Regions from separate parts of the Lactobacillus sp. OTU4228 genome, predicted to be linked through region 3. Evidence: predicted binding sites of a transcription regulator. Region 3 holds the regulator's gene; each other region holds the start of a gene.

Region 1 (11,073 bases), on a different contig from region 3:
TAATTACTAATAAGAATAATTCAACAATAATTTTAAACATATGTGGCTACTTTCCTTATATACTTGTTCTAATTATACAAGTAGACAAGCTTTTGTACAAATAACGAAAAAAGGTTTGGAACTTTGCATTCCAAACCTTTTTCTTTATTTAGCAATTGCTACAACACGTTTTTCACGGATAACGGTAATCTTGATATTTCCTGGATAATCCAGTTCCTTTTCTACTTGATTACGGATATCACGTGCCAAAATTACTGTTCGATCATCTGAAATTTCATCAGGCTCAACCATAACTCGAACTTCACGCCCTGCTTGAATAGCATAAGCTTGCTTAACGCCTTGATAGCTCTTAGCAATTTTTTCTAGTTCAGTTAAACGTCTAATGTAATTTTCCAAACTCTCGCTTCTTGCACCTGGACGAGCTGAAGAAATCGTATCTGCTGCAACAACAAGTTCAGCAATAAACGATAACTTAGGCACATCACCGTGGTGAGCAGCAATCGCGTTAACTACAACATCGGGTTCATGATATTTTCTGGTTAATTCAACCCCAATTTCTACGTGGGAACCTTCGATATCATGATCGATGGCTTTACCAATATCGTGTAATAATCCCGCGCGAACCGCTAATTTTTCATCTAGACCAAGTTCCGCAGCCATAGTACCTGCTAGCTTACCGACTTCAATTGAGTGAGACAAAACATTTTGTCCATATGAAGTACGATACTTCAAACGACCAAGTGTCTTAACCAATTCAGGGTTCATTCGATGGATACCTAATTCCATCAAGGCACTTTCACCAGCTTCGTAAATATCGTCGTTTACTTCTTTTCTGGCCTTATCAACCATTTCCTCAATGCGAGCTGGGTGAATTCGACCATCCTTGATTAATCGTTCCATTGCTCTCTTGGCAATTTCACGTCTAATAGGATCGAAACCACTCAGTGTGACAACTTTTGGTGTGTCATCGATAATTAGATCGATTCCAGTTAAAGCCTCAAATGAACGGATGTTGCGACCTTCACGACCAATAATCCGTCCCTTCATTTCTTCATTTGGCAAGTCAACAACAGATACGGTAGTCTCGGCTACAGTATCTGCTGCACTGCTTTGAATGGCATCAACAATGACTTGATTGGCAAAATGATCAGCTTTAGCTTTAACTTCTTCATTGCTGTTTCTGATCATTTCAGCCCGTTCTTTAACTAATTCATCAGATAATTGATCAAGAACAATCTTTTTAGCTTGTTCCTTGTCTAATTTAGCTACGTCATAAAGTTTTTGCCGTCTGGTTTCAACTAATTCATCAGCCTCAGTTAACTTCGCCTGTAAGCTAGCATCTTGCTGCTTTAATTGATCTTCTTTTTGCGTGAGTCCAGTTTCTCTTTCATCTAACAAAGAAGTCTTATGATCTAAGGTATCTTCACGTTGTTGTAAACGGTTCTTTTCCCGAGCTAAGTTGTCCTTTTTGACATTTAACTCATCTTCGGTTTTTTGCCTAAAATCACGAATTTGTTCTTGAGCTTCAAGAATCTTTTCTTTCTTAGTATTTTCAGCACTTTGCTTAACAGCTTCTGCTGCTTGCTTCTGTGCGTTGACTTCTGCTTCAGCGGCAGCTACCTGTGCTTTAGCATCAGCCAAAATATGGTCTGCATCATTTTGCGCATTCTGGGCCTTTTGTTCCCAAGAATGCTTACGAATTGCATAACCAATGCCTGTACCCACCAAAAGTGAAACAATGGCAGTTGCGACGGGAATCATAATTATTGTATTCATGATTACTATCGCCTTTTTTTAGAATTATTCACACAACTTTTATGATAAAGAACCTATGAGTCCATGTCAATCATGATAAAAAAACCTTGGAATAAATTCCAAGGTAAAGACTAATATTATTTAGTTTTTTCAGCATCTTTGGCATCAGATTCTTCTTGTTGTGCTTCTTCATGCTTTTCCTTGATCTTTTTAGGATTCTCGCGATCAGCAATTGACTTTTCGTCAATTCCATAAGCCTTACGAACCTGTTCTTGAATATCTTGATAAATATCTGGGTGATCTTCAAGATACTTCTTGGCATTCTCACGCCCTTGGCCAATTCGGTCATTCTTGTATGAGTACCATGAACCAGCCTTATCAATAATATCCTTGTCGGTAGCCATATCAAGCAATTCACCACTTTGTGAAATACCCTTGCCATACATGATATCAACTTCGGCAACCTTGAATGGTGGAGCAACCTTGTTCTTAACAACCTTAATCTTAACGCGGTTACCAAGAACATCACCTGATTGCTTAATTTGTTCTGCTCTTCTTACTTCAAGACGAATAGTTGAGTAGAACTTAAGTGCTCGACCACCTGGTGTGGTTTCAGGGTTACCAAACATGACACCAACTTTTTCACGGATCTGGTTAATAAAGATCGCAATTGTCTTAGTCTTAGAAATGGTACCTGATAATTTACGCAAAGCTTGACTCATCAAACGAGCTTGCAAGCCGACGTGAGCATCCCCCATCTCACCTTCAATTTCGGCACGTGGTACTAAGGCAGCTACAGAGTCAACTACCACAATGTCAATCGCACCACTGGAAATCAAGGTATCGGCAATTTGCAAACCTTCTTCACCAGTATTAGGTTGTGAAAGAATCAATGAATCAATGTCCACGCCCAAAGCTTCTGCGTAAGCCGGATCCATTGCGTTTTCGGCATCGATATAAGCAGCTGTTCCGCCACGTTTTTGCACTTCAGCAACTGCATGAAGGGCTACAGTAGTCTTACCAGATGATTCTGGACCATAAATTTCGATAATTCTGCCACGAGGATAACCACCAACACCAATAGCGGCATCTAAGGCAAGTGAACCGGTTGGCACTGTTGAAATTTGCGTATCTGCTTTTTCACCCATACGCATAACGGCACCTTTTCCAAAGTTCTTTTCAATTTTCTTAAGAGCTGCGTCTAATGCAGCTTGCTTTTCATCTTTGGCCATTGCTACCTCCTAAATTTTCGTACTTAATAATTATACTTTGTTCAACAACCAATTTGCAAGCAAAATGCAAACGAATGTTCAAATCATTTTCCCCACACTTTTTATTACGCAAAAAAGGCTCATTTTTTTCTGAGAAAATAAAAAAAGAAGCAAAAACTTGCTTCTTTTAATCAATTATTAATAATCTATTACATTGAACCCTTGAATACGCCCCATGATTGGTGGAAGTAGTCGTAACCTGAGTAAATAGTAAAGATCAATGCTAAGTAAAGTAAGATAGTACCAATGTACCAGAAGTTACCAATCAACAAGAAAATGATTGAAAGCATTTGGCAAGTGGTCTTAATCTTACCTGGCATCTTAGCTGCCAAAACTTGGCCTTTGTTTTCTGCCAAGATTAAACGCAAACCAGTAACTGCTAATTCACGGCAAACGATAATTGCTACAACCCATGCTGGAGCAAGCTTTAAGTCAACTAAGTAAATAAATGCAGTCATAGTTAACATCTTGTCTGCCAATGGGTCAGCAAACTTACCAAAGTTAGTAACCATGTTACGTGAACGAGCAATATGACCGTCAAACCAGTCGGTTGCTGAAGCAATTGCGAATACGATTGCAGCAATTACTCTACTCCAGTAAACGGTGTAACCTGCAGCTACCGTATGTGCATCCCCACCAAAAATTATAATTAACATAAATACTGGAATCAAAAAGATTCTAAATACAGTAAGTTTATTAGGTAAATTCATTATTCTTTACTTCTCCTAAGCCTTAATTACCATTGTTTCCGTTGTCGCCACCGCTGTTGTTACCACCAGCGTTACCTTGGGTAGTAGTTGATGATTGCGCAGCAGATGATTGTTGTGTTTGTCTGCTTTGTTCATTAGCTTGACTACTTTGAGTAGTTGATGATTGCGTACGGCTACTTTGATTTTCAGTTCTGCTAGTAGTGGTTGTGCTACTTTGAGTTTGTCTGCTTTGAGTATTTGAACCACCGTTGTTAGTAGAATTGTTATCGTTTGTGTTGTTTGAATCGTTTTGGGTATTAGAATTGTGTGAAGTTCTCTTAGCCTTACCAATCAACAAAGTAATGGTACGGTATGCATTGTTTGGTGCATAAGGAATCTTCTTGCCACCGATGGTAATTGAAGTACCATTGTCGTTACCTAAAGTTACTACTACTCGTTGTACATTAGATGGGAGAGCCACAGTATGCTTTTGCTTAGCGATTAAAGTTGATTGCCAAGTAGTGTTGCCGTCAGTAGATACGCTGGCAGAAATATTTTGAGTTGAGCCTGCACGAACAACTAAACGACGGTTATTCTTCAAACCAGTAACACGGTATTCGTTATCACTGATCTTCTTAACCCTAACTTGACTTACAGCCACCTTCTTAGCTGGCTTCTTTGATGAAGAAGATGATGATTTTTGTGATGAAACAGTTACACCACTATTATCTGCTTCATTTTGTTGACCACCAGATGATAAGCGTGCATATAAGCCATATACAACCAAGATTACGATAATAACACCAAGGACGATCGCAATCCGTGGCAAGTAATTCTTCCACAGATTCTTCTTATTATCAGTAGTCTCACGTACTTCTTCACTCTTATTGTCAATCGAGTTTTCTACGTATTCATCCGGCTTGGATTCAGGAATATCTTCATGATAGTCGCTAAGAAGTTCCTTACCATCTAAGCCAACAACTTGAGCATATTGTCTAATAAATGCTCTAACGTAAAAATCACCTGGAAGCTTATCAAATTCATTGTTTTCAATTGCTTCAAGATATCTGCTTTGAATCTTAGTTGCCTTTTCGATATCTTGAATTGAAAGTCCTTTAGCCTCTCTGGCGCTCTTTAATTTATCTCCGATGTCTGCCATATTTACCTCTTCAAAATTAAGTTTAACAAATTGAGTATACCATAAAAATTCACTTGCAACGTCTTAGTTATAAAAGCCAGCCGCCAGTTACATAAATAGTTTGTCCTGTTAAGTAGCCGCTACGCTTATTTAACAAAGTCGTTACCCAATATGAAATATCATTTGCTTTAGCCCAACGCCCCATAGGAATCTCATCTTGTACTTCCTGAATCGTATCTTCAGAAAAGATGGCATTCATGTTAGTTTTAACGGCACCTGGAGCAATCACGTTAACCGTTAAATTATTAGATGCGACTTCACGAGCATATGCCTGGGCAAAACGCGTTAACCCGCCTTTAGTTGCGCTATAAACAGCCTCAAGCGCGCTGCCTGCGCCGCCATAAACGGATCCTAGATAAACTATCCGACTATAGTCTTGCCGCATTAATTGCGATTCTAACAGCTTAGTCAGTTTTATCGGTACAGTAAGGTTTACATTGATTAACTTAGTAATGTTATCAAGTGTTTCATCGCCTAAAAAACCGTACTTGGTAATTCCTTGAGCAAAGACAGCTGCATTTACTGGCAAAAGCTTTTTTACAAAGTCTGCCAGCTCAGCATCACTTGATGCAAAATCCAATTTAATTGGTAAAAAATCTTGACTAGGATATTTAGCAAATAACTCTTTGCCTAGGTCTAATGCCGTTTGCTCATGTGAATTGTAGTGCAAGTAGAGCGACCAGCCTTCAGCGGCTAAATCTCGGCAAATCTCTTGCCCGATTCCACCGGTTGCACCAAACACAATTGCTCGCTTCATTCAATATCACTCCCTATCAGGATCTAAATAAGCTGAACAAATTGTACTATCTTTCATCAATTGTTTGCATAACTGATTAAATTCGTCAAAGCCCATTACTTGTAGCTTCCTCAAATTCAAATCCAAATTTTCATGATCCAGATTTTCCTCAATCATTTCAATTGCCAAAGATGAAAGATCATTCATTGTCCTAACAGTACGTGCTAACCATTCTTCTTTTTGCAAAGCAAAATTCTTCTTAAGAAAATGATATTCTTCAGAATTCTTAGCTACTGGCCTAGTCAACTCACGCTTTATTTCTTGAATTGCTTTGTCAGCTTGTTGGCTTACACCAAAAATGGTCGTAAAATCGCCCTGTCTAGTGTAATTAACTGAGATTTGAAGCGGATTGGTCAATATTTGTTTATCTCGCATCTCTTCAAACCAAGTTCCCATCACACTTAATTTTGATTCTAACATTATTTCAAGCAGAATTTGAGTCAAATCAAAACTTGATAATACTTTTTTAAAGTTTTCAAAACGAATACCAATTCCGAACGCTCTAGAATTTCCCTTTACAGGCAAAACGATGTCCTTCATTTCACCCACGGGTGCTTCTTTTTGATCTAGTTCTGCCTTAGCAGCTTGGAAGTATTTTTCTTGTAATTTTCCAACTTGTCTCAAGATCGTCTTAACTTGGTTATCTGAGAAATCACCACATGCAATAAACTGCATTTTTGCTGGGACATAATTCTTACTATAAGCATCAGTTAAATTACTTTTATTTACGCTAGCAATTGATTTTTCTGTACCAACTACCTCGATGCCTAAGTTAGAATGACCAAACATCTCAGTCATAATGGCATTATTGAGGCCCCAAATAGGATCGTTTTTATACATTGCCAGCTCTTGCGTAATAATTGGTGCTTCCTTAGCGATGTTTTGCTTGGTGAAATATGGCTGGCCAACTAGTTCAAACAACAGATCAATCATTTTAGGTGTATGGTCAATACCGCTGCAATAAAACATTGTTTCATTGAACGAAGTAAAGGCATTTACATCTGCACCGATTTCTTCAAATTTATGAGAAATGTCACCATCTTTTTTAGCAAATAACTTATGCTCTAAAAAATGGGCTGAACCGGCAACTTTTTGTGGATCACTGCTACCAAAATCAATAATAATGCCAAAAAAACGTTGATAAAAATGCGGTTTTAAAATCACTTCGGCCTTAAAGCCTGATTTATATTCTCTTTTAATTATCTTAGGTATGATCATTTTAAAATATAGCTTTCATTAAAGAATAGATTTTTAACAAAATCGACTAATTGATGAGACGTTGCTCGTTTAATTGCAGCTGCACGATCAAAATTCGTATACTCAGGAAATAGTGCACTGCGCAGGGCCTGTCCTAACTGCCAGTTTTGTCCGTCTAAGCCAATCTTAGTGTTACGCTCAAGCGATTTTTGAGACTTCTTAAACAAAGCCTCATCAATCTCTCCATCTGCTATCCGTTGCATTTCATTAAATACGATTCGTTTAGCATCTTCGATTTTAGCCGGATCAAGTCCAGCATTTATCAAAAACAAATTGTTATTAGCAAAACTATTTGCTTCTACATCATAAGCTGCGCCTAGTTCTTCACGAATTTGATTAAATAGCTTTGAAGATTGATCACCAGCTAAATATTGACTTAATAGTAAACCGGCAATTTGACCTTGATACGTGATTTTTTGCTTAAAACCAAAGCCCATTAATAATTGTGCTTGAGCATTATCTTGCTCTTCCGTCTTTTCAAGTGGATTATTTTCTGCCGGAATAGTTAAATCGTCTACCTCAAATTGTTTGATAATGCCGGCGCCTCTAAAGTATTGGTTAACCAATTTGGTTAATTGATTATTGTCGCGGGCCATGCCTAGTACTGCCATGGGCACGTCGCGCAAGCTGCTAACAAAATTGTTCATTTCGTCTAAGCCAGCATCTTTGATTTCTTGAATTGGCCCCATAAAGTTTTCCGCATAATCAGGGTGATCTCGATACCATAATTTAAAGAAACGATCAATGGCATAATTAGCTGGCTGTTCCATTAGTTCATTATAATCTTCTTCCAGCTGGCGCTTTGCATAAGCAAGTAGATTTTGATCATATGAAGGCGACTTAATGATTTGACTAAGCGTCTCAATTATTTCATCATATGTATAATCTGGATCAAGAATTTCAGCTGGTTCTACAAAATTAGCATAATAAGTAAGAATGATCTCTTTACCAAAAAGCTGTGGTAATACATCAAATTGCAGATCATACAGCTGGGCCAACTTCTGTTGCTGAGTAGCAATCGTTGGATAAGCCAATGAAGTGTTCATCTGCAAGCGTGCAAGCAAACTAGAAAAGGCAAGATTATGACTAGTAAGTGGCAAACGCAAAAAACAGCCCACTACGGCTGTTGTAAATTTTTTATTTTTTCTAATTTCAATATTAGTTGTTAGCATTGTTTGAGTTACCTTCATTCTTTACTGGTGGCACCAATACTTGGCGCGGCTTTGATCCCTCTGATGGGCCAACGATTCCTTTGGCTTCCATCTCATCAACGATTCTAGCCGCACGGTTATAGCCTATTCTAAAGCGTCTTTGCAGCATTGATACACTGGCAGTTTGCTGACGACGAACCAAATCGACAGCTTGATTATAGAACTCATCTTCTGGTTCGTCATTATTGCCTACATCATTTGATGTACTCTCACCTTTTTTAGGAATCATTGTTTCATCGTAATCGACTTTTTGCTGTTTCTTAACCCAATCAATCACGCGTTCAACTTCATCACTAGCAATATAAGCTCCTTGAACACGTTCAGGTTTGGAAGCACCAATTGGCATATAAAGCATATCACCACGACCCAGTAGTTTCTCCGCACCAGTTTGATCCAAAATAGTTCTTGAATCTACACCACTGGAAACGGCAAATGAAATACGTGATGGGACGTTGGCCTTAATTAAACCAGTAATAACATCAACACTAGGACGCTGAGTAGCCAAGATCATATGAATTCCGGCAGCACGGGCCATCTGACCTAAACGAACGATTGCTCCTTCAACATCGTGGCCACCCACCATCATCAAATCACTAAGTTCGTCAACCACGACCAAAATATAAGGCAATGGTTTCATAGCTGGCTTAGTTTTATCCTGGTTGTTTTCAGCAACTTTGCGGTTGTACTCATCCATATTTCTAACGCCGCCAGCAGCGAATAATTTATATCTGCGCTCCATCTCTTTAACGACTTTGCGTAAAGCGTTAGAAGCCAGTTTAGCGTCCGTTACGACTGGAATCAGCAGATGAGGTACGCCATTATAAACCGACAATTCTACCATTTTAGGATCGATTAAAACCAGCTTAACCTCTTCTGGTCTAGCCTTCATCAAAATGCTGGCTAAAATCGTGTTAATCGCTACAGACTTACCTGACCCAGTAGAACCGGCAATCAGCAAGTGCGGCATTTTAGTTAAATTAGCTGAAATGATGCTTCCTGTAACATCCTTACCCAAAGGCACATCCATTGGAACTTTTTTAGCCTTTTTATCTTGATGTTCCATTACATCTTTAAAGGATACTACGGAAGTTGCTCGGTTAGGAACTTCGATACCAATAAAAGGTTTGCCTGGAATAGGCGCTTCAATTCTGATATCTTTAGCTGCTAAAGCAAGGGCTAAATCATCTGCCAAGTTAACGATTCGACTAACTTTTACACCAACGGCAGGCTGAACTTCATACCGCGTAATTGTTGGTCCTAAAATAGCCTTTTTAATGATAACTTTGACGCCAAAACTCTTAAACGTAGATTGCAAGATCTGCGTATTTTTCTTGATCAAATCACGATCAGCACTTTGGTCGGTCGACTTAATTGGATCAAGCAAGCTAAGCGGCGGCATTTTATATGCCTTATTAACGGGTTCGTTTGTCTTGAGTTCCCCATGATCTACCTGGCCTAATTCTTGCTCTAATTTTTTATCTTCATCGGCAAATGAATGAGATTTAGGCAAATCCTTTTCAGCCTCACCGTGTTGAGGGGCAATTTGAATCTGCGGTTCTGGCTCTGGTTCGGGTTCAGGAGCAACATCTTGTACAGCTGGCGTAGTATCTTCCGTGTTCTCCTTTTCATCGTCATCATCAGGATCAAAATCAGCTACGTCAGGAAAGATTGGCTTATCTGGATCGGCAGGCTCATCTTCTTTTTTGGCTAAATGCGCCTGCTTTCTCTTTTCAATGGCATCCCCATACTTATCCTTTAATTTGGCTCCGGCTTCTTTATTTCTCTGAATAAAGAGTTGACTGATCGATTGAAACTTCTCAATAATCGTTCTGAACTTAACGTCAAAGAACATGAGAACACCGATCGGCAAAAGCAGCACGGCAAAAACGTTGAGGCCGATTTGCCCAAGCAATGGATAAAAAATTTGATAGCCTAATGCACCTACAAAACCGCCCCCGACGCTTTCAGTTACGCCAGCTCGGCCAAATTCTGCAGACATTGCATGCCAAAATGAGTTCAAAAAACCGCTATTAACCAGTTCATGTTCAAAGTATAAATTGCTTTGTAATAGCAGCACCCCAATAAAAGTTAAACTCAGACCAATAGAACGCTTAACGGTTAAATGAATCGGCTGATTATAAATCAAGTTTACTAGGCCAAATAATGCCAATAAGCCGCTTGCAAACAGATATGAGTCACCAAAAAGCATACGAATCACATTAGCAATTTGCTTGCCTAAAATGCCGAACCTCATAAACGCCAAAACTGATACTAAAATTAGTACCAGTCCTACAATGCTCCAATTTAAGCTCTGCTTTTTAGCCTTGCTTTTATTATATTTTCTTTTAGTTTTTATCTTTCTCTTTTTCCTTTTTACAGGCATGTACTCACCTTAATTAGTGACTAAAAGTTGGCCTTGAAGTTCAAGTTGACAGGTTTATCGAATGTAACTTGCGTAACTTCGTAAGTCAAAGTTTCAATATATTCAACTAGTGGTCTGCTAAGTAATTGCCAGTCAGCGTTATCAATATCAGAACCATCACCGTGATAATCCTTAATTTGAACAATTTGGTGAATTGCTCCGCTTACTTCGAATTCAACTGGTTCAGGAATTACGTCAAAGAAGACAGCAACATCGTAGTAGCTACCATTTTCTTCTGAGTGTTCATCATCACCACTGACGTCTAATTTTCTGATTCCTGGGTTAACTTCACTCTTAGCTTTGGCATTTTCGTCAGTTAAATCATAGTGAAATGATTGTACTGTTACGGGTGTTTGTTTTTCAAAATCCATTATTTATTTTCTCCTAAATTACGTTCATATCTTTCTGGACGGTCATAATCGTCTTTTAACTTATCATTCTCATAGTGGTGGGTTGTTTCCATGTTTGGAAAGC
Region 2 (11,073 bases), on a different contig from region 3:
AGATTGGTAACAATAAACATGTATACTGTTAAACAACGAGGAGGAAAATTAATGAAAGTTAAGCTAAATATTAATTCAAATTTAAACGAAGAAAAAGCTGAATTTTGGATAAAAAAGATGACTACCAAAATTGAACAAATTACCAAAGAGTTAAATTCTAAACAAGATTTTCTTTGGTGTTATCAAGATAGGGATGCCTTTCAAGTCAAGTATTTCAAGTCAAGTATAGTGATATTTTCTTAATTCAAGTGGAAAATGAAAAAACACAAATTTACACCCAATCTGATAAGTATATCTTTAAGGGACGCTTATATCAGATTGAGAAGAATTTACCCAGCGATTTTATTATGGCTTCCAGAAGCGCCGTTATTAATTATCGTAAATTAGATCATCTAAAAATGTTAGAAAACGGCAACTTGGTATTAGTATTGGCATGATTTGTTTGGCTGTAAATGTATTGCTTTCACTTAATAATCAACGCATTGGCATAGAGAAAGCCTAGTTATCATTTATATCTTTTCTTATTTGGCTTGTTGTTTCATTCTTAATTGGACTTTCTTTCAATCTGAGTAGTTGGATTTTTGATAATGATAAGTGGTCATTAAGAGAACAAATTATAATTAACTTCTTTGTCTGTTTTGTCGCTTGGATTCTATTTTATTTCTTACTTAATGGTCTCAGTTACACATGGCAGTCCTTTGGAATAGCAGTACTTAATTTCGTTGTTGTATATGTAATTGCTTATGGAAGATACCTTTACAACTTATGGCTTGATATTAAACATATCAACGAGCAGTTGAAAAAGAAAGGATGATCAATATGTCTAATCTTTTAACAGTTAAAAACATTTCCAAAACATACCAAAAAGCAAATAAAAAAGCAGTTTCTAATGTTTCTTTCGAAGTAAACAGTGGCGATATTGTTGCCTTTTTAGGTCCAAATGGTGCTGGTAAAACTTCAACTCTAAAAATGATTTTAAATTTAATTAGTCCAGATCAGGGACAAATATTCTTTCAAGGTCAAGATGCTACCCATAAAAATCTGCCTCTTCTTAAAAATACCGGTGTCCTACTAGAAGGCTCCAAAAACATGTTTTGGTCCCTATCACCCATAGAAAACTTTATTTATTGGGGTGGTCAAAGAGGTCTTAACAAGAAAGAAGCGACAGAAAAAGGCTTGTTTTTATTAAAAAGATACAGTTATTACCAAACTAAGTCGTGGGATGCAGCAAATTATTGGTATCTGTTGTGCCATGATTGCGCATCCCCAGCTATTGATTCTAGATGAACCAACTTTAGGACTTGATCTAGCTTCAACTAAGATTATGACTAATATGTTAAAGCAATTAGCTTCTCATGGAATTGGTATTTTAGTTACCACTCACCAGTTAGATTTTGCACAAAAAGTAGCTAATAAAATTCTCCTAATCAATCATGGTCAGCTTGTTTTCTCAGGCAATGTTAAAGCAAGTCTTGCTAGATTGAATCAAAGAACGGTATTTGAAGTTCAGTTTTCACGCAAAATTACAACTGCTGAGAAAGAAAAAGTCATGTCCTATTGCATAGTTGGCATTTAGATATTGAATTTTAATAATAGAAATTATTAAAAGCATCCTTGAATAAGATTCATTCTCATCCAGGGATGCTTTTTTATCTACTTATTCCACAAAAACATAATCAGCGCTTTATCAACTTGAGCATTTTCATGTAGTCTCGAATGCCGCGCATTCTTACCTGTAAATTTCATCACGCGATAACTCTTAGCACGATTGCCAATAATATATTTCAAAGATAATGATGAAACGTTAGGCACTGTCCCATCAGTTTTACCGCCAATATCACCGATAATGTTTAACACTTTAACCTGATTTTTAGGATAAATCGATCTTAATTTCGCCATTTGTCTATAAGTTGCATTCATTTTATTAGGCTTGCCGTTTTTATCAAGCTTTAAATTTTGGGGTTGTCGAATATCCTCTGGAACTTCGAAATTCAATCCGGCAAAATGTCCAGCCATATTTACTATTTTATTAAGGCGTGGCATACCCTTCTTGTTTACATTATTCAACATGTAATACATGATAGAAATATTACCTAAAGAATGTCCCACCATATTAATTGATCTAATCTTATAGTTCTTCTGTAAAGCCTTAACCACATTCGTTGCATAAATGCCATGCTTTTTGAAATCTAGTTGACGATTATTTTGATAATTTACCTCACAGATTGGATTTTTAGCATTCTTCTTCCATTTTCCAATTAGTGTAACCTGTCCATTATCAGCAACTTCAGTTCTTATAACTGAGTCAGTTACGCCTGCATTTTCTGCAGCTTTTACCATATGTTCTTCCGCATGGTAAGATGAGCCGCCACCATGGAAAAATAAAGTTGCACTTCCCTTAATAGGAATTTTTTGAGCACTCGCTTGTTGATTCAAACAAGCAGAAATACAAAGTGACAGAATAAGAACTAATAGAGAAATGATTATGCGATTTCTTTTCATCTTTTTACCTAAAAAATTCATCCCCGGATTTAAATTATTCAAATTTAATTTTATTTGATCTTTCTGATCTATTGCTTACTATACCGAGCAATTGGCCTAATTTCTTTATTCCATTTTCACTATAAGTAATAATAATTAATTGTTGCTGATTTATTTTCCAGAAAGAACTAAAACAACAATAAGAATATTGAAAATGACATTCAACACCTTAGGTTTCTTACCAACTTTTTCATCACTATTTGAAGGAGTTAGTGCGGTTAGATCTAATTGCTTCCGCATTTGGCTACCAGGATATAACTGATGCTGCTGGACTAGCTGAGCCTCTTTTATAATTGTTCGCCTCTATTCTTGCAAACGCTTTTTCACTTAAATTCTATCCCCCTGAAAATAAAAGTTAACATTTATCTCAGTTTGATTGCAAAATATTTCTATACTATTACTAATTCATTAATAATCGATCTCGAATATTGCCTTTTAGTACTTACCAATGTAGTCTATAATATATAAAATTTAGATATATTAAGTGAGAGATATAAATGTTAACTCTCTCCACTAATTATGGAGGAATTAATTTGATTAAAAAGAAAACTATCGTTAAATTGGCCTGCGCTACTATGTTAATGAACACCGGTATGACCATTATCCCTAGTTTTATTTCAACTTCTCAAGTGCAAGCTTCCACCACTTCTGTAGCTGCAAAGGCTTTAGGAATTGATGTAGCAAGCTACCAAAGTGCTGATCTATCCGCTCATGCAAAGGCTGGTTCACAATTTGCCATCGTTAAAGTAAGTGAAGGTACCAGCTATCGCAACCCTAAAGGTGCTAGTCAAATCAAGTCAGCAATTGCTAACGACATGATGCCAATGGGTTACCACTTTGCGACCTTTAGTTCTAATGCATCCCTGGCCAAGAAAGAAGCTCAATACGCAATTTCTTCTGCTAAGGCATTAGGTTTACCTAAGGGCTCATACCTTGCTTGTGACTACGAAACTGGTCAAGGGAATATCATTACTAATGGTAAAAGCGTCACTGCTAAAGCAATCCTTGCCTTCATGGATGAAATCAAGGCCGCTGGTTATCAACCACTTCTTTACGCTAGTTCATCAGTTTTACAAAACAACATTGATACCCCATCTATCGTAAAGAAATATCCTAACTCATTATGGGTTGCGGCATATGCTATCTCAGGTCGTGTAGATAAGCCTAACTTTAAGTACTTCCCTTCAATGGATGGTGTCGCAATTTGGCAATACACAGACAACTGGAAAGGCATGTCAACTGATGGTAACGTAGCTATATTGCCACTATCCATCTCTGGCGCTGCTGTTTCTCAGGCACCAACCAACCCTAACACTAAACATACAGGCACTGTAATGTACAAAGCCTACGTTTACAAACAAAACGGAGAACGTACTGGTGATAGTTACAAGGCCTACAGCTCTATCACTTATTATGGTGGTAAAACTAAGCTCAAGAATGGTAAAAGTGCAATCAGAGTTGGCGAAAACAGATATGTTTTAGCAAGCAACGTTTTAGGTAACTCACGTACCTTTAAGCAAGACGCTGAAGTTTACCAAGGAGACGGTAGTTTAAACAGTAGCTGGAAGACTTACAAGAAAGGTTCCCCAGTTAAGACATACGGCCCTAAGCATTCTATTAACGGTGAAGACTACTACAGAGTTGGTAAAGACGCTTACGTTAAGGCTGAAGTGTTCAAATAATAAATACGCCAAAAATAAACTAGGAATATAAACCTAGTTTATTTTTGGCGTATTTTATTAATGATAAAATTATAGTATTAAAAGTATTGTGTTTTAGAATTTGGAGAAGAATTATGAAATTAAGGAAAAAGCTAGGTATGATATTCGGTATAGGAATATTGGCCTTAACCCTATCTTCCTGCAGCAATATTGCCAACTGGGAATTATCAATGCGTTCAAAGATTGGTGCTTTGCCTTTAACTGTATCAACCTATGATTCAAATGGACAAAAGATTGATCAGATTAAGGCAAAATCCGTCAATATTCATACCGACAAGAAGATGTCGCAGAAAGACGATAAAGGTAATGAGGGCTCTAGCGTGATTGACGTTGATTACGGACATAATAGAATGATTCATGTAGGTTCTACTTTAATCGCATATGAAGGTCTTAAAAACTATCAGGACGTCTTTAGCAAGCATACTAATATCAATGATCAAAATCATGCTGTGCCAATTTTAAATACAATGTATCAAAACTTTAAGAATGACTGGTCTGGCGATTCTAAGGTTGTCATGATTAGAAGCCAATTAGGGATGCCTGTAGCAGTCTTTGCTGGGAAAAATGTATCAATTCATAAGAGTGATATGAAAAAGTCAACTCAATTCGTAATTGACGGTCATCGTCTATTCGTTTATCGTGCAGATTACACTGTTTACCCTGTAGCCAGTCTTAAGAAATAGAACTTAACATAATTAAAAATATAAAAACCATGTAGTGTATCTTGACTACATGGTTTTTATATTATTTGTTCTCCAAGCATTTATTAATAAAAAAAGAGCAAGATATACTTACTCTTTCAACCAATCTTATTCATTAACTAAAGTATTAAATGATTCGTTGGTTTCTACAATGTCACCCATTAATTGGTTAACCCAATCGTTAAGCTTATCGTTATCGTAGTTTTCAAGGCCACCTTCAGTATCACCGATATCTGCAATACCATTATTAAAATCAACCATTTCTGTAATTAATTTTTCTGCAAAGTCTTTGGTTGAACCGGCAAAGTTATCAGCAAAGCTGTTAACATCACCATAAGCATTAGTAATATCGCTAAAAGCTTCAACAGTCTTGCCAAATGTATCGCTCAAATTATCAATATCTTCTTTAGTTGGAACGGTTAATTCTTCATCCTCGTTGTTAAGTTGTTCGTCCAAACGCACACCAATATCGTTTAAAACTAAGTGTCCATCATATAGACGATTTAGCAACTTAATACCACTAGGATTTCTTGCTTGAAAGTTTACTTCAATTTCTTCTGTCATAATTTTCATCTCACTTATAGTTTTTTCTTTATTGTACAATTTTTAAATAAAAATTACCATTTTATGCTTGATCATTAAGAGCAAACAGCTTAGAATATGCTATTGAAAGCTGTATTGTACTATACAACCTTCAAACTATTTACAGTATTGCGTAATTTGCTACAGGCAAGTTAACCATATTGGAATAGCTAATCAATGTTTGCCACAACTGGCATGCTAAGATAGCGTTGCTGGTATCCCAGTTGTGGTAAAATAATTTCCTGATTTGCCTTTTTTTATAAATAATGCTTTATGATGATTACTAAAGATAATTGTTGTCGGTATTAGGAATAAAGAAGTTGAATTAGTGTTTAAAAACACCTATCTGATTAGATAGGTGTTTTTATTTTTATGATATAATTTTTAATGAAACATTTGTTTGCAAAGGAGTAACTTATGGAAACTGCTAAATATCTTGAACGAATTCAAATTGAATTAGATAAAATGCCAGACTATGTTAAACAGTACAATCTTGGCACCAATCATTCATTAACTACTACTTATCAATATTTAACGGAAATTCGTCGCTTCTTAAGTTGGCTGCGTAAAGAAGGTATCTCTAATGCTCCTGATAATAAACACGTTACAACGGATACATTAGCCTTATTACGGCGCAATGATGTAATGCTCTATATAGATTACTTAGGCCATACTAAAAACAAACAAGGTCATTTAAATTCCCCAACTACGATTAATCGTTCAATCAACGCATTAAGGTCCCTCTTTAAGTTTTTAACGATTACTGCTGATAACAACAATGGGATGCCCTATTTTGATCGTAATGTGATGCTTAAAATTAATTCTTTGAATGATACTAAGACACTTAACTATCGTGCTCACGTATTAGCATCGCATATGTACACTGGAAATCTAAAATTTGAATTTCTAAAGTTCATCGATCATGATTACGAAAATAAATGCAATAAGCAGGCCAAGCCTGGATTCAAAATGAATAAAGAAAGAGACATGGCTATTATTGCTTTAATCTTAGGCACTGGCATACGTGTTTCTGAATGCGCCGGCGTGGATTTACAAGATCTTAATTTAAAAGATGCTGTTTTAGACGTAACACGTAAAGGTGGGCAAAAAGATAGTGTGCCTATTGCGGAATGGACCTTAGACTATATCCAAAAATATAAGAATATTCGAATGAAGCGCTATTCTGCCGATCAAAAAGAAACAGCTTTTTTCTTAACTAGATGGCACAATCAAACTAGAAGAATCACTACAAATGCCATTGAAAAAATGGTCAATAAATATTCTGCTGCATTTGGTCACCCGCTTACGCCACATAAATTACGTCATACTTTAGCTTCAGAGTTATATGAAGTAACCAAAGACCAAGTATTAGTGGCTCAGCAACTGGGGCAAAAAGGAACTACAGCGACAGACTTATATACACATGTTGATCAAAAAGTGCAAAGAGCTGCGTTAAATAAGATCTCTGATGAAGATTTGAAACATAAGTAGTGATAATATATTTATTATTGTAAAATATCAATATTTAACTAAGCAATAACATTTAAGTTATTGCTTTTGTAAAAGATGCTGATAATAAAATTATTATTATGAGTAATGAACTAGCAATTATATTTTTATTATTACCTATAGATACAAAAAAGGAGTGAAGAGACAAATCTTCACTCCTTTTGCATTTAATTATTTAAGTCTAATTTATCAATATCTACCATCCAGGCAATGGCAATTGACTTCTCACCCAAGTGAGTTGCAATTACTGGACTAAACTCTGCTACGTCAACAGGTTTGTCAGGGAAATTATCAATTATGAATTGTTTAATTTCTTCTGCTTGCTTTAGATCGTTTGAATGGAATACAAACAGACGAAGCTTATCCTTATATGGTAAGTCTGCTGTTTTCTTTAATGCAAGCTTCTCTACTTTAGATACAGCACGTTTTAAAGATCTAATCTTATCAAATGCAACAATTTTTCCTTCATCATTAAAGGTCAACAAAGGCTTAATTTGAAGCATTGTACCAATAAACGCACTTGCATTGCTTAATCGTCCACCACGACTAAGATTCTTCAAATCATCAACAACGAATAATTCGTCAATGGTTTCTCTAATTTCATCAAGCTTCTTTAGAATGTCTTCTGGTTCCATACCATTCTTGATCATTCTTGCAGCAGCTAATACCAAATAGCCTTGCAATCTTACAGTCATCTTAGAATCATATGGATACAAGTTATATTCAGGATTATTATGTGCCATGTTAACTAGATTTGGGTAAAATCCTGAAATTCCGCTTGATAATGCAATAGCAATGATTGCTTCATAGCCTTCACTGTGCAACTTATTGCATAGTCCAATCATTTCACCCATGCTAGGTTGCGAAGTTTTTGGAAAAGCAGCACCTTGTCTTTGTATTTCAAAAAGTTGTGCGGAGGTAATATTTACGCCTTCCAAGTATTCCTTATCGCCGACAATTACAGGGATAGGTACTACGGTTATATTATTATCGCTAACTTCTTGTTTGGTTAAGACACTAGTACTGTCAGTAACTAATGCAATTTTCAATTTATTAACCCTTCCCATTTATTAAATTCAATGCTTAATACAGAAAATTATAGCATAAAAGCATTGAATTACGCACCCTATTCTGTCTTTTCAAGGGATGCAGATGTTTGGGCAATTTCATTTAATTGCTTGATAAATAAAGTTGAGGCATCTTGATCAAGATAGACAAACAAGCTCTTTTCTATTTCAGCAAGCACGTCTTTTAACTCTTTTACCTTTTTTATTCCTTCATCATTAAGACTAACAATTTTGCTAGAGTCTTTTTCTGAGCGCGCGATCTTTATATAATTTTGCGTCTTTTTTTGTTGTAATTGACGACTCAAAGTAGACAAAGAAATATTTAAAGCTTCAGCTAGTTTTCCCATTGCCAAAGCTTGATTATGAGTTTCATCAAAATACAATAGAATTCTTGTTTGTGAAATATTTAAGCCACATTTGTGATTTATTTCCTTTTTAATTTGATCTGCGATCGTACTAAAAAATAATACATCCATATATATGTCCTTTTTCCAAAAAGTAGTGTTTGCTATAGTTGTATTTTATCATTTAATGGGTACTTTGATAATACTATTTGAGAACAAACTTTCAGATTCCAGCTTTAAGCACTGTGTGAAACAATGTGCTATTAATTTTATTTTAATATTTGTGAAACATCTAATACATAAGTTTATACTTATGTATTAGATTTGATTAATGCTAGGCTGGAACAGTAATATTTTAGAAATAGCTAAATTACTGTTATAATATTAGACGTATTTTGAGGTGATATATATGGCATTTGATGGATTATTTATCCATAGTTTATTACAAGACTTGACTCCTACCCTAGTAGACAGTCGCTTATCAAAAATTTATCAACCATTTGATCAAGACCTAGTTTTAATTTTCAGAAAAAATAGAAAGAATTATCAATTCTTAATTTCAGCTAATGCACAATATCCAAGAATGTATTTAACTGATCAATCAATTGCTAATCCAGATAAAGCTCCTATTTTTGTAATGGTGCTGAGAAAGTACTTAGAAGGTTCAGTTTTACAATCTATCGAGCAAGTAGGTTTAAATCGTATCGTGAACTTCCATTTTAGCAATCGAAATGAACTTGGTGACCAAGTAAAACTTGTTCTTTCAGTTGAATTAATGGGTCGACACAGTAATGTCATTCTTTATGATCAACAAAACAATCATATTATCGACTTATTGAAGCGAATCAATCCGGATGAAAACAGAGCTCGCATTCTTTTGCCAAAAGCAAAATATGAATTACCTCCTCTAAAGCCGGGCTTAAATGGACTAACTTTATCTGAAAATGAATTCAAGCAATTGAGTTCCAAATACCAACCTGATGAGTTGGCTAAACAAATGGATGGTTTAGATCGAGACGATCGCAATGAATTAATTGGCTATCTTGAAGATGATTACAGCTATTCATCCTTTAAGACGTTTTTTGATCAATTCAATAATCCACGTGCTTTTGTTTTAAAAACTCCTAGAAACAAGAGAAAGATTTTTTGTTATCTTCCTTATCATTTGGATCTTGAAAAAGAAAGTTCTAATCCTGATCTAAATAAAGGACTAGATGACTTTTACGAATATCAAGCAACGCGTGATTGGGTAAAGCAACGTGCCAGTCAGGTAGAACAAGTTGTCAAAAACGAGCAAAAGAAGCTAAGTAAAAAAGTCAAAAAATTAGAGAAGCAACTCGATTTAGCTGAAAACTCTGAAGGCTACCGAATCAAAGGTGAAATCTTAAATGCAAACTTGTCTCAAGTCAAACCTGGAATGACCAAAATATCATTACCTAACTACTATGAGAACAATGTACCAATAGAGATCAAACTTGATCCCGCCCTTTCCCCTGCTCGTAATGCTCAAAAATACTTTACTCGTTATAAGAAATTAAGAGATTCCATTAAGCACGTTAATGAGCAGATCAAAATTGCCAAAGGAAATTTGCGCTACTTTGATTCTATTCAAACAGCAATTGATAATGCTGATCCACAAGATATCGATCAAATTAATGACGAATTAATCAATCAAGGCTATATCCGTAAACAAAAGAAAAACAAGCGTCGCAAGAAGATTACTGAACGTAATTTGAATGAGTTTAAACTCTCATCAGGTAAGCACGTCTTAGTTGGTAAGAACAACTACCAAAATGATTGGTTAACTTTAAAGAAGGCTAACAAGTCTGATTACTGGTTCCATGTTAAAAACATGCCTGGTTCTCACGTAATCTTGCGTGATGATCAACCAACTGACCAAGATATTAAGGAAGCAGCAGAAATTGCGGCTTTCTTCTCCAAAGGAAAAGATTCAGCCCATGTCCAAGTCGATTATGTTCAAGATAAACGGGTCAAGAAGCCAAACGGTGCTAAACCTGGTTTTGTAATTTATACAGGTCAAAATTCGATCGAGGTTACTCCTCATGAAGATGAGATAATGGCTAAGAAAGTCGAGAAAAAATAAAAAGGACATGCTTAAAAGCATATCCTTCAACATATAAGCAAGATCTATCTAGATCTTGCTTTTTTATTATTCAAATTAAATTGGTTGAGTTGTTAAAGCTAAGGACTCTAAAACATCCAAAATCAATTCTGCTGTTTCGATACTAGAAAAGACTGGAATATGTGTGTTCAAAGATTGATCTCTAATTCGTAACGCATCTTCGCTTGCTGCATCAGATAAGTTAGTAATATTGACAACCATTACAATTTTATGTTGGCGAATCTTATCCAGCAACTTACGTGGATCATCATGAACTTTTTCAACTACTCCAGTTGTAATACCGGCTTCCGCAAACATGTTAGCAGTACCTTCAGTTGCAATCAGCTTGAAGCCCAGTCTATCAAATCTGCGTGCCAGCTTAGTAACTCTCTCCTTATCCTCATCTCTAACAGAAATAAAGATAGTACCATAACTAGGAATATGTAAATCACTTGCTTCATATCCCTTATACAAAGCTTTAGCCAA
Region 3 (11,073 bases):
CTAAGATGATATATAGCCAAGTTATATGATGGAAATTACCGTTTACTGCTTCAGGGATGAAAATACTAGCTAAGCCAATTAAGATCATATCAATATTAATAATTAAAATGTTGATAATTGAATCGTTACCATGGTTATCAAAATAACCACTGAACCCGCCCTAACCCCAAATTAGCCAGAAAAATGTCAGGATTGCATTAATAAATCCGGTTAGTGTTCGATGTTCTAGTAAGCTTTCCGTTAGTCGTGAAAAGACTACAGCAAAAATTAAATCATAGAATAATTCTAACCAAGAAGTTTTACGGTTTTTAATCACATTTTTGATAGTACGTGGCTTGCCCAAAAAATTTACTATTTTATTCATTACTCTTCCTTGATTTATAAAAAATATTTTACTACAAAGATAAAAAAAGCTAGGTTAGTAATTGATTTTTAACTTGAACAGTTAGTCTAACCTTGTTATACTAGTAAGCGTGGATTTTCCACGGAATTTATAAGTTATGGGTGTTCCGCTGACGCTGGTGCGTTGATGAAGACCGAAGAAGGAGAAAAATATATTATGGATCCATTAATTCAAGAATTAACTAAAGAACAAATTCGTGACGATATTCCTGCTTTCCGTGCAGGTGATACTGTTACTGTTCACGTACGTGTTGTTGAAGGTACTCACGAACGTATTCAGTTATTCGAAGGTGTTGTAATTAAGAAGAAGGGTACTGGCATCGGTGCTACTTACACTGTTCGTAAGATTGCTTCAGGTGTTGGTGTTGAAAGAACTTTCCCAGTTAACGACCCACGTGTTGCTAAGGTAGAAGTTAAGCGTCATGGTCGTGTACGTCGCGCTAAGCTTTACTACTTACGTGAACGTCACGGCAAGTCAGCAAGAATTGCTGAAGCACGTCGTTAATAAAATGAAAAATGGTCGATTCGTGAGAATCGACTATTTTTTTACATTAGTTTGTGAAAATAATTAGGTGTGAAACAGCTGTGTAACATGAACATTCTATCACAAAGCGGTAAAATAATACTTATAATTGCTGATATAAAGAGATTTACGGCTTGTGAAAGTTAATTTTGAAAAATCAACATTCTATGTGGAATTAAAACAAAAGCCACCAGTTATCCACACCGGCGGCTTTTGTTTAATATTAAATTGTGTTTATTATACTCTAAAAAGCAAAAAAGTGAAATAGTGGTCGGCATTACTTATAATGTAAATGTTAGAAAAAATAAAGGGAGGAAAAGTGGTTGAACTATCCTCAAGAGTTGATAGATGAAGTTAAAAAACGTTCTGCAGGTATGCGACTTGAAGGAATTAATTCAGGTAGTGGACCTAAGCATCCTAAGTTGATGATTATTGGTGAAGCACCCGGCAGAAATGAAATAGTTAATAACATTCCTTTTAGTGGGGATGCAGGCAAAGAATTAAATAAATCTTTAGCACAGATCGGCTTAACTAGAGATGATGTCTACATTACTAGTGCAGTCAGAAGCAGACCATATGCAATTAAAAAGGTCTTTAGTAAACGTCAGAATAAGGAAGTTACTAAGTATCCCAATCGCAAGCCAACCAAAAAGGAAGTTTTAGCGCATGCACCTTTTTTAGACTATGAAATAGATTATGCGCAACCTAAATTAATAGTCGCTTTAGGCAATACCGGATTGGAACGTTTACTTGGTCCAGGACATAAAATATCGGAAGAACATGGCAAAGTAATTGAAAATACGCCAATTTTACGGCTCAATCCACAAAAAGATGGTTATGTTTGGTCAAAACAAAAATACACGATCTTTCCTGAATATCATCCAGCTGCTATTTTTTACAATCGCAAACTAAGTGATGATATTATTAAAGATTGGAAGGTAATTAAGCCTTATCTAGAAAAGGAAAAATAATGAGTAACGAAACTTTTTTAATACCTATTAGACAAAATAATGATTTGTCTGATGTTGCCTTAAATGAGTTGAGAATGGATTTGGATGAGCATCCCCTAAATCAACGTAAATATACTGAACTTGCATATTTGCCTGGCAACAGCCGCAAGTATAGTTTGAATAGTGTTAAAACGATTGAAAGTCCATTGCGTCATAAGAAGATTTTGTTCTTAGGCTCATCAGTTACTTTTGGCTTTGGTGCCTTAGGTGAATCATTTGTAGATTATTTATGGAAGAAAGACGGAATCGACGCTATTAAAGATGCTGAAAATGGCACGACTTTGGTAGATCAAGATACAAGCTATCATGGTGACTCATACGTTGCCCGTTTTAAGGAAGAGCTTAAAGAAGATAAGCCAGACATGCTTGTCTTGCAACTGTCAACTAATGATGCCAATACCAATCAAAAACTGGGTAAAATCAGTTCAGATGATACTTTTGATACGCAAACCATTATTGGTTCTATTGAGTATATCATCAATGAAGCACACAAAAAGTGGGATTGTCCTATTTTGATTTATACCAATCCATACTTTGAAAGTAATTTGTATGAACAAATGGTAGATAGTACGCTTGAACTTGCTAAAAAATGGGGAGTTCAAGTACTGGATCTTTATCATAATTCCGAATTTAAAAAGCAAGATTCACTTTATATGGCTGATGAAATCCATCCAACGCGTGCTGGCTATTTAGAGAAATGGATGCCTTTATTTGAAGAGCAACTAAACAATCTTTTGCTAAAAAAATAAGCTAAATTCAATTTAGCTTATTTCGTGAATATTATTAATCAATATTGTTACGGTAAAGGCTAACAACCTTACCCAAAATGCTTACCTTTGGCAAAATGATTGGATCCATAGTATCATTTTCAGGTTGGAGGCGGTAATGACCGTTTTCCTTGTAGAAACGCTTAACTGTGGCTTCATTTTCTTCGGTCATAGCAACAACAATTTCACCGTTGTTAGCTGAATTTTGTTTTCTGACAATGACGCTATCGCCATTAAGAATACCAGCGTTGATCATACTTTCACCGTGAACCTTAAGCATGAAGAGTTCACCAGCATCATTTTCCAAATCTGGTGGAAGTGGGAAGTATTCATCAATGTCCTGTACTGCAAGGATTGGTTGACCTGCGGTAACCACGCCGACAACTGGAATTTCCTTTGGCTTAATACCAAGGGCATCTTTACCTTCAGGGGTAATTTCCAAGGCACGTGGCTTAGTAGCGTCCTTAATTAATAAGCCCTTGCGCTCAAGACGAGCTAAATGTCCGTGGACAGTTGAAGTTGAAGATAGATTAACTGCGGTACAAATCTCACGCACTGTAGGTGGGAAGCCGCGATGTTCGACAGTGTCATAAATATAGCGTAAAATTTCTAATTGTTTAGTTTCACTGTTTTTCTTAGGCATTTTCATTTTCTCCGTTAATTTTAGTTATTTATTCTTATAAGTAATTTTAACAGAAAAATCAAATAATCTCAAACAAGCGTTCTAAGAATTATACCTTTTTTTTAGTTTAAAAATAAGGTAGACTAATGATTGTCAATGTGAGGTGGATATTATGAATAAAGATATTATGAGTAAAGAAGAAGAAAAAAAGGTAACTGATCGCATTAATGAACTTTACCACAAGAAGGAAAGAGAAGGCTTAACACCTGCAGAGGAACAAGAGCGTAAGGAACTTCATAAGAAATTTATCGCAAACTTCAGAGCTGCTTTTAAGCAAGATGTCGAGGATATGGTAATCATCGATAAGAATGGTAAAGAAGTTACTTCTGAAAGAGCTAAACGCGCTCAAAGAAGAAAAGGACTTAGAAAAGATTAATTAAGCCTTTTAAAAAAGTGAAAAATTATGTAAGATATTATTGTTAGTTAGATGGAGGATATAATATGAATTTAGGTTTAGCAATATTTTTGATTATTATTGCACTTTTAGTTGGTGCAACAGCAGGTTTTTATGGTGCAAGAGCATACATGAAGAAATACTTTAAGGAAAATCCTCCTATTAGTGAAGATATGATCGTTGCTATGATGTCTCAAATGGGACAAAAGCCTTCTAACAAGAAGGTTCATCAAGTAATGAACATGATGAAGCATCAACAAAAGTAATTATTAGATTATTTTGTGGTGTTAAGGCGAAGGATTATTCCTTCGTCTTTTTTGGTGCTCTTTTTAAAGAATGGAGTGAGTAAATGAACATATTTAAAAAACTGGGTTGGTTTTTTAAACAAGAAAGGAAACGTTATATTATCGGAATTACTTTTCTTGCTTTAACCTCTTTAGCCAACTTAATTCCGCCAAGAGTATTAGGACTGATGGCGGATCAGCTGGATCAAGGTCACATCTCATGGGGGCAATATGGGATGTTGATTCTAGCTGTGTTGGCTGCCGCCTTCGTTTTATATATTTTGCGCTACTTTTGGCGTAAGCAAATTTGGGGCGGGGCCGCAGAACTGGAACGACAAATGCGTTCTAAACTGTTCGACCACTTTATGATCATGGACAGAACATTTTATCAGCGCCACCGAACCGGTGACTTGATGGCCCATGCAACTAACGATGTGACTGCAATTCAAAACGTAGCCGGTGATGGTGTTTTAACCTTGGTTGACTCACTTGTAATGGGCTTATCAACAATGATTGCCATGATCATTTTCGTTGATTGGCGACTAACCATCGTTGCCTTATTGCCACTGCCATTTTTAGCATTAGGTGCTTGGAAACTTGGGGATCATTTACACGATGCTTTTGATAAGTCACAGGCGGCCTTTTCTCGCTTGAATAATAAGACTCAAGAATCAGTTTCAGGCATTAAGGTACTTAAAACTTTTGGTCAAGGAAAAGAAGATACCCAAGCTTTTGACAAGATGGTTGATGATACTATTAACATCAATAAAAAAGTGTTTGTTTGGGACTCCTTGTTTGATCCATTGGGTACGGCAGTTATTGGTGCAACCTATGTAATTACCATTATTTATGGTGGACTTTTAGTTACAAATAAAGTGCTATCGATTGGTCAGCTCGTTTCCTTTATTGCCTATATTGCCAACATGGTTTGGCCGATGTTTGCGATTGGTTATTTGTTCAATATTTTGGAAAGAGGTAGTGCGAGCTACGACCGTGTAGAAAAGCTACTTTATGAAAAACCGTTAATTACTGATGCCCACGCTGATCAAAGTATTAAGGCTCAAGACTTACAAGGTGATTTGCATTTTGATATTAAATCGTTTGCTTATCCTGATGAAAAGGATATTCCAGTGTTAAAGAACATCGATTTCACCTTAAAACCTGGTCAAACTTTAGGTTTAGTAGGTCGTGTAGGTGCTGGTAAAACGACAATCATTCAGCTGCTATTGAGAGAATTCGACCAATATGACGGTGAAATCACCTTAAATGGCATCAATATCAAGAAAATTCCGCTTAAAGTTTTACTTAGCCAAATATCTTATGTTCCCCAGAACAACTTCCTCTTTTCAACGAGTATTGGTAGAAATATTGCTTTCTCAGAGGCAGATGCAGGCAAAAATGAGATTGCGGCAGCTGCTAAGAAGAGTGATTTGCACGATGATGTTTTACAAATGCCACATGGCTATGAGACTTTAGTCGGTGAAAATGGACTTTCACTTTCTGGTGGTCAACGTCAAAGAATGTCCATTGCCCGTGCTTTGCTTAAAGATAGCCAAATTTTGATTTTGGATGATGCTTTATCAGCGGTTGATGCAAAGACTGAAACCGAAATTCTAACTTCTTTGAGAAATGAAAGAAAAGATAAGACCACGATGATTGCGGCACATAGATTGACATCGGTCATGGATGCCGATTTGATCTTAGTCTTAAAAGACGGTCAAATTATTGAACGAGGCAATCACCAAGATCTGCTCAAAGAAAATGGCTGGTATGCCGAAATGTGGCGTAGACAAGAATTGCAAGCAAAGGTGGGTGAAGATGTAGATGAATAATGAAGAAAAGCAAGAATCGGTGTGGTCTAAAGCAATCCCATTTAAAGAACAGGTTGCGATTTTTAAACGTTTAATGGGCTTTGTTAAGCACTTTAAATTTGAAATGACCATTGCATTGATTGGGGCATTTTTAGTCAGCATCATTAATATTTTGCTGCCGCGTGGATTGCAGTATTTCTTAGACAACTTTCTGCTTAAACAAAGCGCAACTGTTCAGATTATTTTGTTTGCAGGCTTACTTTATGCAATAGGTTCGATTCTAAAAGCGGTCATTCAGTTTACCTACCAATATTTCTTTGCCCTTGGATCTGAAAAAACCTTGGAGAGTATCAGAAGGGCCCTTTACCGGAAATTGCATAAGTTAGGGATGCGCTATTTTGACCAAACTCCTGCCGGTTCAATTGTGTCAAGAGTTACTAACGATACGATGACTTTGAGCAACTTCTTAACTGTGCTTTCAACAGTAGTAATTGGTGCATTTTCTGTAGTTACGGCATTGGTGGCAATGTTTACTACCAACGTGATTGCCGGCTGGATCGTTTTAGCCTTTGTGCCAATTTTGCTCTTTGTGATTTGGCTCTATTCGCAAAAGAGTTCACGGCTTTATCGTAACTATCGTGAACGTTTGAGTAGAATTAACGCTAACTTGAATGAGTCAATTGAAGGTGTCTCAATTATTCAGCAGTTTAATCAAGAAAAGAGAATGACCAACCAATTTGAGGGTGAAAATGGTGGGTTGATGAATACGCGTTTTAACATGATTCGTATTAACTCATTGCTTCTTTCACCTTTGACTAGTTTGCTTTATTCATTGGCTTTAGCTGTGACATTGATGTACTTCGGTTTTCCATTGCAGGCAACATTTGTGCCAGCTGGTGTGGTATATGCTTTCTCACAATACTTGTCACAATTGTTTAATCCAATTTCAACTATGATGGACCAGATGACCTTCTTCCAAGATGGTATCGTAGCCGGTAAGAGAATTTTTGCGATTTTAGATGATGAACAATATGAGCCAAAGCAAAATGCTCAAGAAGGATTGACTATCAGTCGCGGCAAGATTGAATTCAAGCACGTTAGTTTCTCATATGATGGTAAAAATGAAATCTTGCATGATATTTCATTCGTAGTAAATCCAGGTGAAACTTTAGGTATTGTTGGTCATACTGGATCTGGTAAGAGCTCGATCATCAATGTAATGATGCGTTTTTACGAATTGGGTAAAGGCGAGATCTTAATTGATGATGTAGATATCAGAAAATATCCTAAAGAAGAATTGCGTAAAAAATTGGGCCTCGTTTTGCAGGAACCATTCATGTTTTATGGCGATATTTCTTCAAATATTCGCTTGTATAATAAGAACATTACAGATGAACAGATTAGGGATGCGGCTAAGGCTGTTCAAGCCGATCAATTTATTGAAAAGATGCCAGGTAAATATCATGCCAAGGTAATCGAAGGTGGCGAAGAACTGAGTCAAGGACAGCGCCAATTGATCTCATTTGCTAGAACTTTGGTAACCAATCCTAAAGTTTTAGTTTTGGATGAAGCTACGGCTAACGTGGATACCGAAACCGAAACTTTGATTCAACAAGGCTTGAAACAACTGCGTAAGGGTAGAACTACTTTGGCCATTGCGCACCGTTTGTCAACGATTGCTGATGCTGATCAGATTATTGTGCTCGACAAGGGTAGAATTATTGAACGTGGTACGCATGAAGAATTGCTCGCTAAGAAGGGTTACTACTACAACTTGTACACCTTGCAAAATAATGAAAATAAAGAATAGTTAATAAAAGACGTTTCGCACGAATGCAGACGTCTTTTTGTTATAATGATTAAAAGGAATGAAATAATTATGAATATTAATAAGGAGGAAAAATGAGAAGATTTTACGCTGTTCGTGGTGGTGCAGGCGATGTTGCGGAACCTGACGTTAATGCTAAGCCACAAGATAATTTATATTTAGCTGTTAATTCAGAGTGGCTTTCTAAAGCTGAAATCCCTGCTGATCGTACTTCAACTGGTGTCAACTCAGAACTAGACATTAAGATTGAAAATAGAGTGATGAAAGACTTTGCCGATATTGCTGCAGGCAAAGAAAAGATGCCAGAGATTAAGGATTTTGATAAGGCAATTGCTTTATATAAGATTGCTAAGAATTTTGAGAAAAGGGATGCCGAAGAAGCACATCCTATTCAAAATGACTTGCAAAAGTTATTATCATTAACTGATTTTGCTGACTTTGGTAAAAAAGCTAAGGACTTATACATGGGTCCATATATCTTGCCATTCGTCTATGGCGTCGATGCCGATATGAAGAATACCGACGTTAATGTCTTATACTTTGGTGGTCCAAGTACCTTCTTGCCAGATACAACAACTTACAAGACAGACGATGCTAAAAAGTTGTTGGACATTTTGCAAGATCAAAGCATTAATTTGTTGATGATGGCCGGTATTGGTAAAACTGAAGCCAGAGAATATGTTGAAAATGCTTTGGCATTTGACGCTAAGGTGGCTAAGGTTGTTAAGTCTACTGAAGAATGGGCTGACGATGCTGCAATTTACAACCCAGTATCATATGATGAATTTATCGCTAAGTTTAAGTCATTTGATATGGCTCAATTCTTAGATGATATTTTGCCTGAAAAGCAAAAGCGTGTAATTGTGATGGAACCACGCTTCCTTGACCATGCAGAAAAATTAATCAATGCTGAAAACTTTGACGAAATCAAGGGTTGGATGCTGGTTAAATACATTAATAGTGTAGCTAAATACTTGTCACAAAAGTTTAGAGAAGCTGCGTTTCCATTTAATCAAGCAATTACAGGCGCACCAGAAATGCCATCACAAATTAAGCAAGCTTATCGTATTGCTAACAGTGCCTTTGATGAAGTGGTTGGTATTTTCTACGGCAAGAAGTACTTTGGTGAAAAAGCCAAGCGCGATGTTGAAGATATGATTCACAACATGCTTAAGGTTTATGAAGAAAGAATCAACCATAATACTTGGCTATCTGATGAAACTAAGAAAAAGGCAATTGTTAAGTTAAATGCTTTGGTTCTTAAGATTGGTTATCCAGAAAAAATTGAAAAGATTTTTGATTTGTTACAAGTAGATCCTGAAAAGAGCTTATATGAAAATGAAGCTGCTATGGATAAAGTTCGTACCGAATATGAACTAGAGAAATTGACTAAGCCGGTTGATCGTTCTGTATGGCTGATGCCAGGTAACTTGAACAACGCTTGTTACGACCCACAAAGAAACGATTTAACTTTCCCAGCTGGTATTTTGCAAAAGCCATTCTACGATATTAACCAATCAAGAGGTGCTAACTACGGTGGTATCGGTGCTACTATTGGTCACGAAGTTTCTCACGCCTTTGACAATAATGGTGCCAAGTTTGACGAGAACGGTAATATGAACAACTGGTGGACTAAGCAAGACTTCACTGAATTTAATAAGCGTGTTGGTCAAATGATCGATATCTTTGATGGTTTGCAATATGGCCCTGCTAAGATTAACGGTAAGCAAGTTGTTTCTGAAAATATTGCTGACCTGGCCGGTTTAGCTTGTGCTGTCCAAGCAGGTAAAAATGATGGTGCAGACTTGAAGGACTTGTTTGAAAACTATGCTAGAAGCTGGATGGAAAAGCAACGTCCTGAAGCAATTAAGACTGAAGTTCAAACTGATGTCCATGCACCACAACCAACTAGAGTAAATATTCCGGTTCAATGCCAAGATGAATTCTATGATGCCTTTGGCGTTAAGAAGGATGACGGCATGTGGCTTGACCCAGAGGATAGAATTGTGATTTGGTAAAAATAACAAGAATCTATATTAGCCTAAGTGAATAAATAGTAAAGATTACTTTTTCAAAAAAAGTAATCTTTTCTTATTCTTAATAAAAAAACTTCAGAAAAATACAAAAAAGTACTATAAAAACATCAACAATGATGATATATTTAGGTCGTATAGGAAAATTTAAAGAAAATTTAAGTAATTAGATTATTAGATTGAAGGGATGATAATGTTTAATAAGGAACAATTACAAAGATTTTCAATTAGAAAATTAACAGTAGGGGCAGCTAGTGTGTTGATTGGTGTATCATTAATGACTGAAATGAACAACAATAAAGTCTATGCTGATGTGAGAACAACCAACGAAAATAGTAATTCTCAAGTACATGATAATTCAGATGGAAATACTCTCAATTTATCGACTGATTTGAAGAGTAAGGCTGATGAGGCTGGTACCGCAGATTCTGAAGTTACTAACAATAGCAATGCAAAAGTTGGTGGAGATGGTGTTACTGATAATAGCAATGCTAGAAATGTAGAAATTAAAAATATTGATGATTCAAAGAAAGATCAACAGTCTGGTGATGCAGTAGCACCAAAAGAGAAAACGGCTAATACTATTCAGAAGCATGAAGAAAATGTTGCTAAAGGAACTACTGTAGACTCAAATGATTTGCAAGTTACAAAAGTTCAAGCTGATTTAGCTGCTACTAAGATTAATGGAAAAGCTAGTTCGGTAGTAAGTCCTCAAATAAAACAAATTCAAGCAAAATACCAAACTTCAAAAAATCCAACTTTAGAAAAACAGATAAATCCAACGGATAGGAATTCAGACGGAAAAGTTGTAGTTAAAGCAGAGGATCCTTCTAATTATCCCAGTGAGTGGAACAACTTAATTGATAAAGATAGATATATTTATCAAGTTTTGTCACTTAATAATGATCCGGATACTAAATTAATTTTGTCCGTTAATAGAAATGATTCTACTGACACAAATATTTATGCTTATGTAATTGCTAATAATAAAAAAATAAAGACTGCTACGGTTGGAGTAAATCAGAAAGAAATTATTAAGATTAATAAGCGAGGATATCAAATTAATAATGATGGTAGTAGCAATATCATTATTGGCGACAACAAAGAATCAACTCAAAATTCCTCTACCGTAACTTCTGCCCCTGGATATTATACTTCAGATGGGGGATATTATGACTGGTGGGGTGATTATCATCCGAATAATATTTATCATCCATATAGTAATGTAAATCCTATTAAGCAGAGTTATGGTTTAGGAAGTACCACTAGCAATGACTTTTCAGCCATTGGTGAAATTATTCCAATATATACTGAAAGTTCAGTAATTAAGTATTATTAT

Evidence for each region. Region 3 encodes LexA, which represses DNA repair genes until DNA is damaged. Its sites were predicted from a motif close to CNAACANNTGTTNG; they were not measured.
Region 1: a site for LexA is predicted at 3,055-3,068, ahead of recA (recombinase RecA). Genes of this name have one in related genera too.
Region 2: a site for LexA is predicted at 5,935-5,948, ahead of xerS (tyrosine recombinase XerS). Genes of this name have one in related genera too.

What each region holds. Positions count from the first base shown of each region.
Region 1 is NZ_CDLD01000012.1:131,658-142,730, reverse strand. It holds gene BN1206_RS03005 (glycosyltransferase family 4 protein) at 1-40, opposite strand, end outside; gene rny (ribonuclease Y) at 145-1,776, opposite strand; gene recA (recombinase RecA) at 1,893-2,987, opposite strand; gene pgsA (CDP-diacylglycerol--glycerol-3-phosphate 3-phosphatidyltransferase) at 3,176-3,736, opposite strand; gene BN1206_RS02985 (helix-turn-helix domain-containing protein) at 3,759-4,874, opposite strand; gene ymfI (elongation factor P 5-aminopentanone reductase) at 4,942-5,670, opposite strand; gene BN1206_RS02975 (M16 family metallopeptidase) at 5,677-6,927, opposite strand; gene BN1206_RS02970 (M16 family metallopeptidase) at 6,924-8,138, opposite strand; gene BN1206_RS02965 (FtsK/SpoIIIE family DNA translocase) at 8,125-10,560, opposite strand; gene BN1206_RS02960 (DUF1149 family protein) at 10,581-10,970, opposite strand; gene BN1206_RS02955 (tRNA (cytidine(34)-2'-O)-methyltransferase) at 10,970-11,073, opposite strand, start outside.
Region 2 is NZ_CDLD01000024.1:5,584-16,656, forward strand. It holds gene BN1206_RS10090 (hypothetical protein) at 52-243, shown strand; gene BN1206_RS10095 (LytTR family DNA-binding domain-containing protein) at 249-437, shown strand; gene BN1206_RS09490 (DUF3021 domain-containing protein) at 524-814, shown strand; partial or broken gene BN1206_RS05280 (ABC transporter ATP-binding protein) at 820-1,561, shown strand; gene BN1206_RS05285 (alpha/beta hydrolase) at 1,654-2,502, opposite strand; gene BN1206_RS05290 (GH25 family lysozyme) at 3,075-4,223, shown strand; gene BN1206_RS05295 (DUF5052 family protein) at 4,337-4,945, shown strand; gene BN1206_RS05300 (hypothetical protein) at 5,072-5,527, opposite strand; gene xerS (tyrosine recombinase XerS) at 5,963-7,036, shown strand; gene BN1206_RS05310 (DegV family protein) at 7,222-8,103, opposite strand; gene BN1206_RS05315 (MarR family winged helix-turn-helix transcriptional regulator) at 8,181-8,597, opposite strand; gene BN1206_RS05320 (Rqc2 family fibronectin-binding protein) at 8,875-10,569, shown strand; partial or broken gene BN1206_RS05325 (carbamoyl phosphate synthase large subunit) at 10,645-11,073, opposite strand, start outside.
Region 3 is NZ_CDLD01000033.1:37,430-48,502, reverse strand. It holds gene BN1206_RS10360 (low temperature requirement protein A) at 161-364, opposite strand; gene rplS (50S ribosomal protein L19) at 560-907, shown strand; gene BN1206_RS06055 (uracil-DNA glycosylase) at 1,249-1,896, shown strand; gene BN1206_RS06050 (SGNH/GDSL hydrolase family protein) at 1,896-2,684, shown strand; gene lexA (transcriptional repressor LexA) at 2,719-3,345, opposite strand; gene BN1206_RS06040 (DUF896 domain-containing protein) at 3,497-3,760, shown strand; gene BN1206_RS06035 (YneF family protein) at 3,826-4,044, shown strand; gene BN1206_RS06030 (ABC transporter ATP-binding protein) at 4,128-5,894, shown strand; gene BN1206_RS06025 (ABC transporter ATP-binding protein) at 5,887-7,683, shown strand; gene BN1206_RS06020 (M13 family metallopeptidase) at 7,776-9,719, shown strand; gene BN1206_RS06015 (mucin-binding protein) at 9,928-11,073, shown strand, end outside.